2 regions of the Rhizobium favelukesii genome follow, and region 2 is predicted to be linked to the other one. Evidence: predicted binding sites of a transcription regulator. Region 2 holds the regulator's gene; the other holds the start of a gene.
What was found. Region 2 encodes LexA, which represses DNA repair genes until DNA is damaged. Its sites were predicted from a motif close to TGTTCNNNNTGTGTTCNG; they were not measured.
Positions count from the first base shown of each region.

Region 1: LPU83_RS43140 (PA0069 family radical SAM protein) is a predicted target of LexA. The motif match lies at 6,413-6,430, and genes of this name have one in related genera.

Region 1 covers NZ_HG916852.1:960,106-967,347, reverse strand. Annotated here, with positions in the region: gene LPU83_RS43180 (tRNA1(Val) (adenine(37)-N6)-methyltransferase) at 1-533, opposite strand, end outside; gene LPU83_RS43175 (putative signal transducing protein) at 541-768, opposite strand; gene LPU83_RS43170 (polyprenyl synthetase family protein) at 877-1,893, shown strand; gene LPU83_RS43165 (tetratricopeptide repeat protein) at 2,024-3,853, shown strand; gene LPU83_RS43160 (4-(cytidine 5'-diphospho)-2-C-methyl-D-erythritol kinase) at 3,860-4,768, shown strand; gene moaB (molybdenum cofactor biosynthesis protein B) at 4,752-5,303, shown strand; gene LPU83_RS43150 (hypothetical protein) at 5,339-5,656, opposite strand; gene LPU83_RS43145 (glycosyl transferase) at 5,841-6,359, opposite strand; gene LPU83_RS43140 (PA0069 family radical SAM protein) at 6,497-7,242, shown strand, end outside.
Region 2 covers NZ_HG916852.1:2,499,586-2,506,827, reverse strand. Annotated here, with positions in the region: gene lpxB (lipid-A-disaccharide synthase) at 1-257, shown strand, start outside; gene gltA (citrate synthase) at 287-1,576, opposite strand; gene LPU83_RS51010 (hypothetical protein) at 1,701-1,994, opposite strand; gene lexA (transcriptional repressor LexA) at 2,872-3,588, opposite strand; gene LPU83_RS51000 (VOC family protein) at 3,788-4,672, shown strand; gene kdsA (3-deoxy-8-phosphooctulonate synthase) at 4,669-5,514, shown strand; gene LPU83_RS50990 (methyl-accepting chemotaxis protein) at 5,537-7,242, opposite strand, start outside.

The DNA.
Region 1 (7,242 bases), 1.5 Mb from region 2:
GCGATGAGCGACAATTGCCCGCCGGGGATCATGATCGCCCCGGCCGTCCGCACCCAGCTTTCGAACAGCCCCTCCGTCATCGCATGTGCCTCCGCCTTCAAGGCATCGGGCGTCCGGCGATCGCCCGCATCGTTGAACGGCGGGTTCATGATCACATGATGGAAACTCTCGTCGGGGAGACCAGCCTCGTTTCGCGCCTTCGCCCTTAGCGTCACATCCGCCTCGACGACCGAAACGCGGCCCGCCACATGCGCATTTTCAGGCAGGAGGATGCTGCGGCGCGCATAGTCGGCCATCTGGCCGGAACGCTCAAAGAGGACGACTTCGGCGGCCGGCAGCCGTGACGCGACGGCCAAGCCGGCGGCGCCTGCGCCGGCACCGAGATCCGCGACCGTGATCGGGCGGTCGTCGGCGACGAGCGCAGCAAGCAGCATTGCATCCATGCCGGAGCGATGCCCCCTGCCCTTCGGCTGCACCACATGGAACAGCCCCCGGTGAAAGGCGTCAATCGTCTCGGCAAGATCTCCCGTCATCTCAGGCTCACTTCGGAGCGCGCAATTCGCCACCGAGCCCGGCATCCACGAGAATGCGCCGCGCCTGGTCGGCTTGTTCGTCATCGACGAGGAGCCGGCGCGGCAGCATGCCGAGCGACCCTTCCAGAATGCTCATCCCTTGATCGGCAATGAAGCAGTGGATCCCCGCATCCTTCAGCAGGCTCTCCGCGTAGGAGAGCAACACGGGATCATTGGCGCGAATAAGTTCATGCATTTGCCGGAAAATCCCTTTCAAATTTGCGCGACGCGACAATTCACCCCTTGCCGCGCCAATCGCCCCTTTCTATTGTCGAACTCAATAATTTAACAGGAGTCCGGGTCGTTGGGCGTGGTCATACCGCTTGAAGAAAGCAAAAACAAACTGGCATCTGTCAAGCCGCTGGTCGATTTGACCAAAGCGGACATGCAACGGGTGAACCAGCTTATCCTCTCCAAGGCCGGTTCCGACGTCCAGATGATTCCCGAAGTGGCCAACCATCTCATCTCGTCCGGCGGCAAGCGCCTTCGTCCGATGCTGACTTTGGCGTCTGCTGCGCTATTCGGCTACAAGGGCGAGAACCACATTAAGCTTGCGACATCAGTCGAGTTCATGCACACGGCGACGCTGCTGCATGACGACGTCGTCGATGAGAGCGACCTTCGCCGCGGCAAATCCACCGCCCGCATGATCTGGGGCAACCAGGCGAGCGTGCTTGTCGGTGACTTCCTGCTCGGCCAGGCGTTCCGCATGATGGTCGATGTCGGCTCGCTCGATGCGCTCGACGTGCTCTCCTCGGCGGCTTGCGTGATCGCCGAAGGCGAAGTGCTGCAGCTTTCCGTCGCCAAGAACATGGAAACGACAGAAGACGACTACCTCGCCGTCATCCGCGCGAAGACGGCAGCGTTGTTTGCCGCAGCCGCCGAAGTCGGCCCGATCGTCGCCGATGCCGGCAAATCCGGCCGCAACGCACTGAAGTCCTATGGCATGAACCTTGGTCTCGCTTTCCAGCTCGTCGACGATGCGCTGGACTACGGCGGCAAGGCGGCCGATCTCGGCAAGAATGTCGGCGACGACTTCCGGGAAGGCAAGATCACGCTTCCGGTCATCTTGGCCTATCGCCGCGGAACCGAGGAAGAGCGCGCTTTTTGGCGACAGGCCATTGAAGGCGGCGAGAGCAGCGACCAGAATCTCGAAAAGGCGCTTGGCCTGATTACCAAGTATGGCACGCTGAACGACACCATTGCCCGGGCGGTTCACTACGGCACGATCGCACGCGATGCGCTCGCGCCGCTTCCCGAAACGGGATGGAAGTCAGCCCTGCTGGAAGTCATCGACTTCTGCATCGAGCGCGTCAATTAATCGACGGTCACTGATCGCGGGCTGAATTTATTGCAGGGCCGCTCCAAAAAAGCCATCCTGTTGTGAGTCAGTCATTTCAACTGATTTTGCAGTCGGACGAGGCCGGCTGCCCGACAAGAGAGGTTTTCTAATGCGGCAAAAACTTGCCATCCGTCTTCTTTCGAGCGCAGCCATGGCAGCGGTCCTATCGCTGGCAGCGCTCGGCGGCGTGAATGCCGAAGAGACGGCCAAGAAGGACGATGCCGCCACGGTGATCTTCGATCCGGATAGCGTCACGAGCTTCTCCGGCGCATTTTTGGCCGCCCGGACTGCCGATGTCGATCACGACTACGAGACGGCGATTGAACTCTACAAGAAGGCGCTGCAGATCGAGCCGGGAAATCCGGAAATCCGCCAGCGCCTGATGATCTCGCTGCTTTTGAACGGCGACATCAAGGATGGCGTGAAGTATGCCAACGACCTGAAAGGCGATCCAACGGTCGAACGCATCACGACGGTCGTGCGCAGCATGGATGCCATTCGACGCGGCGAATACAAGACGGCTGAATCGCTTCTGAAATATACCGGCCCGAACGATCTCGACCGAATGATGAACGATCTGCTCGCCGCCTGGGCCCGCGTCGGCGCCGGCCGTGGCAAGGAAGCTCTCTCCATGGTTCAGAGGATGAAGGGGCCGGATTGGGTCGGCATCTTCAAATCCTACAACGCCGGCGCGATCGCGATCGTGAACGGCGACATAAGGGCCGCCCGCCAGAACCTCAACGACGCCGTACTCGACAAGGACGGCGGTGCGACGGCTCCCGATACCTTCATGCGCGCCGTCATGGCTCTCGCCCGACTGGAAGCCTCGCAGGGCAACAAGCAGAAGGCGCTCGACGCGATTTCCGTCGGCGACAACCTGCTGCCGAACTACGCTCCGCTCAATGCGCTGCGCCAGAGCATCGAAAAGGGCGAGAAGCAGGAGCAGCAGATTCAGACCGCAAAGCAGGGCGCTGCCGGCGTACTTTTCTCCATCGGCGGGGCGCTGAACCGCGACGGCGCCGAGGATATCGTTTCGCTCTACCTGCAGACCGCCAAGACGCTGGATCCGGATAGCGCCGATACGCTCGTCATGCTCGGCGGCATTGCCGAGAAGCAGGAGCAGATGGACCGCGCGATCGCGCTCTACAAGCAGGTGCCGGAGAACTCGCCGATGCGCCGCATCTCCGAGCTGCAGCTCGGCCTTGCCCTTGCGCAGGGCGGCAAGGTGGAAGAGGCGCGCAAGCACCTTCAGAGCCTGATCGCCTCTGATCCGAAGGACGTTCGCAGCTACCTCGCCTATGGCAGCGTGCTGTCGGATGCGAAGGACTACGCCGCCATGGCCGACAATTACGACAAGGCCGTCGAAGTCCTCGGCCCGTTGCCGGGCAGGGGCGCATGGACGGTCTTCTTCCAGCGCGGCATCGCCTATGAACGCCTGAAGAAATGGGACCAGGCAGAGCCGAATTTCCGCAAGGCACTGGAACTCAACCCCGACCAGCCGCAGGTTCTGAACTACCTCGGCTACTCCTGGATCGACATGAACCGGAACCTCGACGAGGGCCTGGCGATGATCAAGAAGGCGGTCGATCTGCGTCCGGACGATGGCTACATCATCGACTCGCTTGGCTGGGCCTATTTCCGGCTGAACCGCTTCGACGACGCGGTCGAGGAATTGGAGAAAGCAGCACAGATCAAGGCCGGCGACGCGACGATCAACGACCATCTGGGTGATGCCTACTGGCGTGTCGGCCGCAAGCTCGAAGCCGTCTACCAGTGGAACCGGGCGCTCGGCTCCGAACCCGAGGCATCCGCGATCCCGAAGATCAAGGAAAAGATCGCCAACGGCTTGCCGCAGGATACGGACAGCTCCAAGGCGGCTGACAAGAAGCAGCCGGATCCGGCGCCGGTCGAACCGAAGCCCACGGACAAGAAGTCCTGATAGGCGATGCCCGAGGCGAGTATGGGCGATGACCTGACCGTCATCGAGGACGCTCCGGCAAAAATCAATCTGGCCCTGCATGTGACGGGCCAGAGATCCGACGGCTACCACCTGCTCGATATGCTGGTGACCTTCACCCGGCATGGCGACCGGCTTGAATTTACGCCGGCTGAGCGAGACGAGTTCGTGATATCAGGACGCTTTGCCGAAGCGCTCGTCGACGACCGCCACGACAATCTTGTCCTGAAGGCCCGGGATTTCCTGCGCAGTGCGATCTCTCACGAGAGCGGCATCGCTCCCGCGGTTCGCATCGATCTCCAGAAGAACCTGCCGATTGCGTCCGGAATCGGCGGTGGGTCGGCCGATGCGGCAGCGACGCTTCGCGGCCTGACGCGGCTCTGGAACGTGTCGCTTCCGAATGCGACCATAGAGGCGGTCGCCCTCCGGCTAGGGGCCGACGTGCCCATGTGCCTGGCGAGCAGACCACTGATCGCGCGCGGCATTGGCGAGCAGATCATCCCTGTCGACGACATGCCGGCCTTTGCCATGGTGCTGGCGAACCCGTTGAAAGGCATATCGACGCCCGAGGTTTTCCGAAGGCTGACGAGCAAGACCAATCCGGCACTCGACATGACGCTGCGTTCCACCTGGATCGAGACGATAGGCTCGATGCGCAATGACCTTGAGCCGGTCGCTCGAGACCTGCTGCCCGAAATTGCCGAGATCTCGGCGATGCTGAAGAAGCAGGGCGCCTCCCTCGTTCGCATGTCCGGTTCCGGCGCCACGTGCTACGGCATCTTTGATACACGTGTAGCGGCAGAGACGGCGGCCGCCGCGCTTCACAGCGAACGGCAGGACTGGTATTTCGAAGCAACGGAAACGACTGCTGGAGGACACGATGCCAGGGCTGGATGAAATGCGTCCCTTCATTCCTGTCGGTATTGCCGTGCTGACGGTCTCGGATACCCGCACGCTCGCCGACGACCGCTCCGGCGATACGCTGGCCGCTAGGATCAAGGAGGCAGGTCACCGCTTGGTCGACCGGGGAATCGTCCCTGATGACCCACAGGCGATAGCTTCGCGTGTGAAGGCATGGACCGAACGCGATGATATCGACGTCGTCATCACCACCGGGGGAACCGGCTTTACCGGCCGCGATGTCACGCCGGAAGCTCTGGAGCCGCTTTTCGAAAAGAGGATGGATGGCTTTTCGGAGGTGTTCCACCGTATCTCCTACGACAAGATCGGCACCTCGACGATCCAGTCGCGCGCCACGGCGGGCGTTGCCAACGCAACTTTCATCTTCGCGCTGCCGGGCTCGCCCGGGGCCTGCAAGGACGCCTGGGATGGCATCCTCAAATCCCAACTCGACTACCGCCACATGCCTTGCAATTTCGTGGAGATCATGCCGCGTCTCGACGAGCATCTAAAGCGCGGGACAGGCAAGTAACGGACTGCCCCGGCAGACGAAGACAGGCCGCCGTTCTATATCCCTATGCCGGGTAGTGCAGGCATTGTCTCCCAGCTATCACCGGACAGCAGGATGCAGCTTACGCCGCGAACATCCGTGATGAGCAGCGTCCACGTGCCGCTCTGCGCGGCGTAGATCTCAAGCATTGCGTTCTGGTTGACCAACCCAACTGCCGTCAGCCTCTCGGCAAAGTTCTTGTCGAGAAAATCGACGATCTCGGATCGGCCTGCGCAACTGCGCATCATCTGCGATGCTGCCGAATGCGGATGCGCGATCATCGATGTCGTCAATATGACGGCCGACAACAGGCCGCGGATCATATTGCGTTTCATGACGCACCTCCTTTTGCCGGAAACCGGCAGAAGAGGAGACTTCCGCTGACCTGTTCTGCCGTCTGCCGGCATTCATGGTCGACCGTCACGAAGCGAGGCGCTCGGGCGGCGCCATGCGGGAATTATAGCGCAAAATTGTATCGGGCGCCATCATTTGCGGGGGCGTCGAAGAGAGCACGCGCAGCTACCGCGCCGCGCGCGCAACCCAAGAGGGAATGAGTTCGCTGGAAAGCTTGCGCAGCTTCTGCCCTTTTGCGAATTCGAGGAGGCTCATTCCGCTTCGTGCTGCGGCGATCGCCTGTTTCTTGGGAAGGAGAAGCCCGAGTTCCAGCGGCGACGACGCCCGGCGGATGCGCTGCAGAAAAGGACGCCGATATCCGCGCGAAGCGGTGAACCGTGCAGGCAGCTTATTCAGCGCCATGTACTCGGCAATCTCGTCGATCCAGCCGGTCTGCGGACGCGCACCGGGCTCGACGAAAAGAAGCCACTCGCCTCGCGCCGAGCGCACTATATCTTTGATATCCCATTGCGAATGAAACCGGCAGCCGGCAGCATCAGCCACCCTCGACGTCCCGTCCCGCGAGTCATGGTCAAGCACCACAACGTCACTGACGAGCCCCTCCACTGCGCCTGCCACCAACACCGATAACGTCTGCGCCAGCTCAGGCTCCTGATCCTGGCATTCAAGTACAACAGTCAACATTGCCTATTCATAGAGCGCCGCACAAAATTTTGCCAGCGGCACTTTCCTCATTTTGTTCTTGCATTGTTCTCTTTTTGCCGATAGGAATTTAATCATCAAAACGGATGGAAGCAAAGCTTCCGCCAGCGGAGAATCCGATGAACGAGCAGTCCCTTGCCGGGCAGGCCGCATTTGCGCCTGCCAATACGGCAGATATTGCCGATGCGATGATCGTATCTGCCGGTATGCGGATCGATGTCGACCGTCGCCGCGGGCGTGCGGCCGGACTCAATCCGAGTGGTCGCTTCGAGCCTCTGCACCGTGAGACTTTCGACGATGGCTGGCAGAACCTTGAGGATCTTCCGCCGTTCAAGACCGAGGTGCAGATCGAAAAGCCGCGGACGGCCATCACGCGCAACGAATCGCCAGACATTCCCTTCGACCGCTCGATCAATCCTTATCGCGGCTGCGAGCATGGCTGCATCTACTGCTTCGCGCGGCCGACGCATGCCTATATGGGCCTTTCCGCCGGTCTAGACTTCGAAGCCAAGCTCTTTGCCAAGCCGGATGCAGCCAAGCTTCTGGAGCGAGAGTTGGCGAAGCCCGGTTACAAGCCGCGCGTCATCGCGATCGGGACCAACACCGATCCCTACCAGCCGATCGAGAAGGAATGGCGCATCATGCGGCAGATTCTCGAGGTGCTTGAGAAGGCCAACCATCCGGTCTCGGTTGTTACGAAGTCGGCAATGATCCTGCGCGATCTCGATATTCTCTCGGCGATGGCCGAGAGGAACCTTGTTCGTGTTTCGCTGTCGGTGACGACGCTCGAGCGCAAGCTCGCGCGGACAATGGAGCCGCGTGCCTCGACGCCGACGCGTCGGCTGGAGGCTATCCGCGCACTCTC
Region 2 (7,242 bases):
TCAAGACGTGGAGCGCGGCCCTTCCGAACCTGATCACGGACTACACTGTCGTGCCCGAATATATCAATGAAGTCGTCCGAGGCGGCAGCTTTGCACGCTGGATGGAGAAGCTTTCGGCAGACACCTTGCCGCGACAGGCGATGATGGAGGGGTTTGACACCCTCTGGCAGAGGATGCAGACCGAAAAGCCGCCGGGAGAATACGCGGCTGAGATCGTTCTCGACGTCCTTCAAAAGAAAAAGCCCGGCCATTTCTGACCGGGCTCTTTGCTGTCTGCTGTCGCGGTTTAGCGCTTGGAGACCGGCAGGTAATCGCGCTGTGGCTCGCCGATGTAGAGCTGGCGCGGACGGCCGATACGCTGCTCCGGGTCTTCGATCATCTCGTTCCACTGTGCAATCCAGCCGACCGTGCGGGCCAGAGCAAACAGCACGGTGAACATGGTCGTGGGGAAGCCCAGAGCCTTGAGCGTGATGCCGGAGTAGAAGTCGATATTCGGATAGAGCTTCTTTTCGATGAAGTATTCATCAGTGAGAGCGATACGCTCCAGTTCCATTGCTACCTCGAGCAAAGGGTCGTCCTTGACGCCGAGTTCGCCGAGAACCTCGTGTGTCGTCTTCTGCATGATCTTGGCGCGCGGATCGTAGTTCTTGTAGACGCGATGACCGAAGCCCATGAGACGGAACGGATCGTTCTTGTCCTTGGCGCGGGCTATGTATTCGGGAATACGGTCGACGGTGCCGATCTCGGTCAGCATGTTCAGCGCTGCTTCATTGGCGCCGCCGTGAGCCGGGCCCCAGAGGCAGGCAATGCCGGCGGCGATGCAGGCGAACGGGTTTGCGCCCGATGAGCCGGCGAGGCGGACCGTCGAGGTCGATGCATTCTGCTCGTGGTCGGCGTGCAGGATGAAGATGCGGTCCATGGCGCGGGACAGCACCGGATTGACGACATATTCTTCGCACGGAACAGCAAAGCACATGCGCAGGAAGTTCGAGGCGTAGTCGAGATCGTTCTTCGGGTAAACGAAGGGCTGGCCGACGTGATACTTGTAGGCCATGGCCGCAAGTGTCGGCATCTTGGCGATCATGCGCAGGCTTGCGACCATGCGCTGATGCGGATCCGTGATGTCGGTGGAGTCGTGGTAGAAGGCCGACAATGCACCGACGCAGCCGCACATGACGGCCATCGGATGCGCATCGCGGCGGAAGCCCGTGAAGAACCGACTCATCTGCTCATGCACCATCGTGTGATGCGTGACGCGATAGTCGAAATCCTTCTTCTGCGCAGCGGTCGGCAGTTCGCCATAGAGGAGCAGGTAGCAGACCTCGAGGAAGTCGCCATGCTCGGCAAGTTGCTCGATCGGATAACCGCGATGTAGCAGTACGCCGGCATCACCATCGATGTAGGTGATTTTCGATTCACAGGATGCGGTCGAGGTAAAACCAGGATCGTACGTGAAGGAAGCCGTGTGCTTGTACAGGGCGCCGATATCAATGACGTCAGGGCCGATCGTGCCGCTCTTGACGGCGAGATCGACTGATTTATCACCGATTTTCAGTGTTGCGCTTTGTTCCGTCATTCTGATCCTCCAAACTGGCGGTTGGCGCCATAAAAGCGCCATAGGGTTAAGCGTCGTCGACGATAGCTATATGATCGCGCGCCTAATGCCAAGTTCCCGTGACGCCATTTTGTGCATCGCAGTATCAACTTTTGGGCACTCCTGCGATGAGCCCTGCGCATAGCAGAAGCTGATGATTATCCTTGGCTTTTCTGGCTTCCGATTCTCCTTCGGATTTCAATCGATTATTGTTGCCTGAAGCCTGAAGAACTTGCATTGTGGTTGCAAGGGCGGCTGTTTTTGGGCGCAGATGCATGCCGGGGTTGAAGCCACTTTGTGAGGCAGGCCCCTCGGCGCGGATGCGCTTGCTCGCATGGCAGAGCGTTCTTTTCTTCGGGCTCAATCTGCTTAGAAGCCTCCGCGCGCCTTCAGCACGCAATCACTCGTCTCCTGGGCAACGTGGTTTACGACCGCGCCGCCCGGCTGCTCTTCGTGTTTTCGTCGCGCTGTGGCGACGGAGATGGATCATGGGCGGTTCTTCGTATTTTCTCCGGTCTTCCTCGGGCCGACGCCGTCCTCTGGTTTGAGCTCGCAAGTGACCCGCCAATGATCCGCCTGGGGGCATGGTTTGTTGCGTTCGCCCTGATTGCACCGGCCGCAGTCCCCGGGGCGCCGCCGACTGATCCGAAATCTTGCGCTGGCGGGCGTATTGGTGTCGTGGGAACGCTTTCCGCCCAGTTCGAAGCACGGAGTAGGGCGACCGTCATATTGGACGCGCGTATAATCACGACGATCACGGGCTGCGTTGAGCGTCGGGAAGGGGATCGCCGTGACCGCTGGCACTGCATCAATTCCACCTCGGCGATGCAATATCACCCCTGTCCGGCGGCGGACAGCGAAGGCCAAGCTCAAAGACTCTCGGCTGAGGAATTGCGCAATGCCCGCAATACGTTGCGGCAGGCCTCTGCGACGGGCGCTGAAGACCGCCTTGTTTCCCTGAAAACGCCTGGTGCACCGCCACGCACGATAGCAGCTACGTTCTGACAATCGTCGAAAACCCTGCTTACTTCGGCGCTGCGCGCGATACCGCCGATATCGTCGTGACGCCCGCTCGCCTGCGTGCGACCGAATGCCGGCCGGACGCACTGCTATTCACCGGAGAAATCCTGCGTCGCGGCTCTGGCGCCGCCGAGATACGCAAAGACGAACAGGGAACACCATCGTGTCACCGCCTACTACCACGCTTGACCGCCCCTGGATGCGGCATTGGGCATACAACTGGCGAAGCGGCACGTTTGACGGTGAGCCGCCTGTCGTCAATGATAACGACGAATGAGCCCGACGAGCTTGCCCTGAACCTTGACGCGGTCGGGTCCAAAAATACGCGTTTCATAAGCCGGGTTCGCGGCCTCGAGCGCAATGGAGGCGCCCTTCCGGCGGAAGCGCTTGAGGGTCGCTTCTTCGTCATCGACGAGCGCGACAACGATGTCGCCGGGATTTGCGGTGCTGCCATTGCGAATGATCACCGTGTCGCCATCGAAAATGCCGGCTTCGATCATCGAGTCGCCCTTGACCTCAAGCGCATAGTGCTCGCCCGGGCCAAGCATGTCGGCCGGAACGGTGATGTCGTGAGTATTGTTCTGGATTGCCGAAATCGGCACGCCGGCGGCGATCCGTCCCATAACCGGTACCGAGGCGGAATTGCCGTTGTCGGCATGTGCTGCCGGCTTCGGCGGCGCAACAAGCTGCGGTTTGCCGAGGCTGCCTTCGATGACGCTCGGCGAAAAGCCGCGGCGTGGTTGCAAGCTCGGGTTATATGCCTCCGGAAGCTTGATGACCTCCAGGGCGCGGGCCCGATTCGGCAGTCGGCGAATGAAGCCACGTTCTTCGAGCGCTGTAATCAGCCGGTGAATGCCTGACTTCGACGCGAGGTCCAAGGCATCTTTCATTTCATCGAAAGAAGGGGGGACACCGGACTCCTTCATTCGCTCGTGAATGAAGAGAAGAAGCTCCTGTTGTTTACGCGTCAGCATCGAAGTTGAACCCCAGAGTCGTGAAACAAAGCCAGAACAGACACTATATGTTCCATATGTGTTCCGCAAGTGCCTAAATTTTCGTAAAACTTGCCCGCAACTTGTTCAGTTTTCTCAGTTCATTTGACTGAAAGCGCCGAAGGGGGTTGCATTGTCCTGCGACCCGGCGCACATCTTCGCAAATTCCGGAGAGTTTGCTATGAGCGAAGCACATCCGCTGGACCACATCGTGCTGCCGGTCTCCAATATTGGACTCGCGCGCGAACGTCTCGGAAAACTTGGGTTCACCATCGCGCCCGATGCCCGGCATCCGTTTGGAACAGAGAACGCCTGCATATTCTTCTCCGACGAAACTTACCTAGAGCCCCTGGGGGTCGCCAGCGCGGAACTGCACGAGGCGTCGGCGAAGAAAGGGAATGTCTTCACCGCGCGTGACCGCGCCTTTCGGTTTCGATGCGGGGACGATGGATTCTCTGCCGTGGTCTTCGCGACCGCAGATGCCGATCGCGACCACGCCCGGTTCCTTTCCGAAAGGATCAATGGCGGCGAGATGCTACAGTTCGAGCGACCGATGAAGATGCCCGATGGCTCGGAGGCCACAGCCGCGTTCAAGCTCGCTTTCGCGGTGGATCTGCGGGCTCCGGATTTCTTCTTTTTCACGTGTCAACGCGTCAATCCGCTGCCGGCCGATCGAAAAGCGCTGCAAGTGCACGCGAACGGCGTCCATGGGATTGCAGAGATCGCTCTGGTTTCGCCAGATCCGAAGGCGTTCGGATCATTCGTGCGCGCAGCGGCGCACGGCCCGGGGATTGTCAACGACGCCTTCGGCGTGAGCGTCGCCGCTCCGAATGCCAGGATCAGCGTTCTATCCCCCGATGGATTGTATGCCTATTTCGACCTTCCTGCAGCGTCCACCGATCGCGGCTTGCGCGGCATCGCCATCGTCTTCAAGGTTGGCGATCTCGCCGTGACAGAAGCGCATTTGGCTGCTAACGGGATGACCTACACGCGCAAAAACAATCGAATTCTGGTGAAGGCGGCTCCCGGGCAGGGCGCGCTCTTCGCCTTTGAGGAGAAACGATGAGCCAGACAAAGTCCGAAGTCGTGGTTGGCGAAGGCGCCGGCTGCGTCACCTTTTCCAATGCCGGCCAGCTGTCGCTGATTGCTGGGCCCTGCCAGATGGAGAGCCGTGACCATGCCTTCATGGTCGCGGGCGTGCTAAAGGAACTCTGCGACAAGCTTGGTCTCGGCCTCGTCTACAAGTCCTCCTTCGACAAGGCGAACCGCACCTCGCTGTCGGCTCAGCGTGGGATCGGCCTCGAAACGGCGCTTGAGGTCTTTGCAGACCTCAAGAAGGAATACGGCTTTCCGGTCCTGACTGACATCCACACCGAGGAGCAGTGCGCCGAGGTGGCGACCGTCGTCGACATCCTGCAGATCCCGGCCTTCCTCAGCCGCCAGACCGACCTGCTGGTCGCTGCCGCCAAGACCGGCCGCACCATCAACGTCAAGAAGGGCCAGTTCCTTGCTCCTTGGGACATGAAGAATGTCCTCAACAAGCTGAACTCGACCGGCAACCCCAATATCCTGCTGTGCGAGCGTGGCGCCTCCTTCGGCTACAACACGCTGGTTTCGGACATGCGTTCGCTGCCGATCATGGCGGCGATGGGCGCTCCCGTGATCTTTGACGCCACGCATTCGGTGCAGCAGCCAGGCGGGCAGGGCGGCTCAACCGGCGGCCAGCGCGAATTCGTGGAGACGCTGGCACGGGCAGCCGTTGCCGTTGGCGTCGCCGGCGTCTTCATCGAAACACACGAAGACCCTGACAATGCGCCGTCCGACGGGCCGAACATGGTTCGCCTGAAGGATATGCCGCGGCTACTCGAAAAGCTGCTGGCTTTCGACGTGATCGCCAAGGCGGCCTGAAACCTGCAGAAAGTGCCGGCCGTCAACCGGCAAGCGCCATCCGTTTGTGGGAGGGATATCCCTTGGTCACGGAGTTGTCCGTATCGTCGAGACGGAAACGAGACAGCAGGTGATTGAGGTGCACTGCCTCGGCGCCGAGCTCTCGGCAGGCGGCGCTGGTTTGCTCGACCATCGCCGCGTTCTGCTGCGTGACGCTGTCCATCGTGTTGACCGCGGCGTTGACTTCCAGGAGCGCGGTGGTTTGTTCGGAGGAAGAACGCACGATCCCCTCGATCAGCGCAGTGACCATCAGAACCTGCTGATCGATATTGCTGAGCGCTTCGCCTGTGCGGTTGACGAGGCCAACGCCTGCTGAAACCTGGCTGGAAGACCTCTCGATCAACTGTTTGATTTCTTTCGCCAGATTGGCGGAGCGACCGGCAAGGTCGCGCACTTCCTGCGCAACGACGGCAAAGCCTTTTCCGGCCTCACCTGCACGGGCGGCCTCCACACCGGCATTGAGCGCGAGGAGGTTGGTCTGGAAGGCGATTTCGTCGATGACGTTGATGATCTCGCCGATCTGCGCGGATGATGTCTCGATCTTCTCCATCGCGGCCACCGCCTCGTGCACGACGGTTGCCGAGTAGCTGGCGCTTTCCTTCGTCGCCGTCATCACCGCGTTCGCTTCATTGGCCCGTTCCGATGAGTTCTTGACGGTGACGGTGATCTGGTCGAGCGCGGAGGCTGCCTGCTCCAGCGAGGCGGCCTGATGCTCCGTTCGCCGGGCCAGATCATCCGTGCTCGAGGCGATTTCGCTCGAGCCGGTCCTTACCGTATTCGTGACGGCCGAGATTTCCTTCATTGCGCCGAAAAGCGTGCGGATGCTCGAGTTGAACTCGTGGCGCAGCTTTTCGTAGGCGGCTTCGAAGGGTTCGCTGAGCTGGACAGTGAGGTCGCCGCCGGAAAGGCGCTCCAGACCGCGGCTCAGGCTTGCAATGACGCGCTCGCGGGCGGCTTCCTCTTCTGCCTTGGTCGCGGCAAGCACCGCATCACGCTGTGCCTGCACCCGGCGTTCAGCATCTTGGCGCTCGCGGATATTGTTTCGCTCTTCGGCAGATTGACGGAAGACGGTGACGGCGCGCGCCATCGCGCCGATCTCGTCGGCGCGGCGGCTGAAGGGCACTTCCTTCGAATAATCGCCACCGGCAAGGATCGCCATATAGTCGCGCATCGCCGAGAGCGGCACGATAGCGCGTCGACGGAAGGCATAGAGGCCGCCGAGCAACAGGCAAAACGAGACAGCGGCTGCCGCAAGTGTGATCGTGGAAAGGATGCGGGTTTGTTCGGCAGCATCCTTTTCGGCAGCAGCAAGGAAGGCGTTCGCCATGTCCACGAGCTTGTTGACGGCCTCTTCATGAATATGGAAATTCGTTGAAAGCTTCTCGAAGGCCGCCGGGATGACGGCAGCGTCGTTCTTGAGAATGGCCGGGGCGAGTTCTTCCGCCATCACCTTCCAGAAGACGTCGCCTTTGACGAGGACGTCGTTCAGGAGTTTTTCCTTGAGATCGGCGCTGAGCGCCGTTTCCGACCAATATTTGCGGCGATCCTCATAGGCGGGCTTCAGGACAGTCTGGATGCGCTCGATATTCTTCCGCGCGACTTCAGGACGCTGCACCGCCTCAAGTGCAAGCATGTAGGATTCGACGATGTAGAGAGGCGGCGGCAGGATATCGGCGACGAGATCCTTGC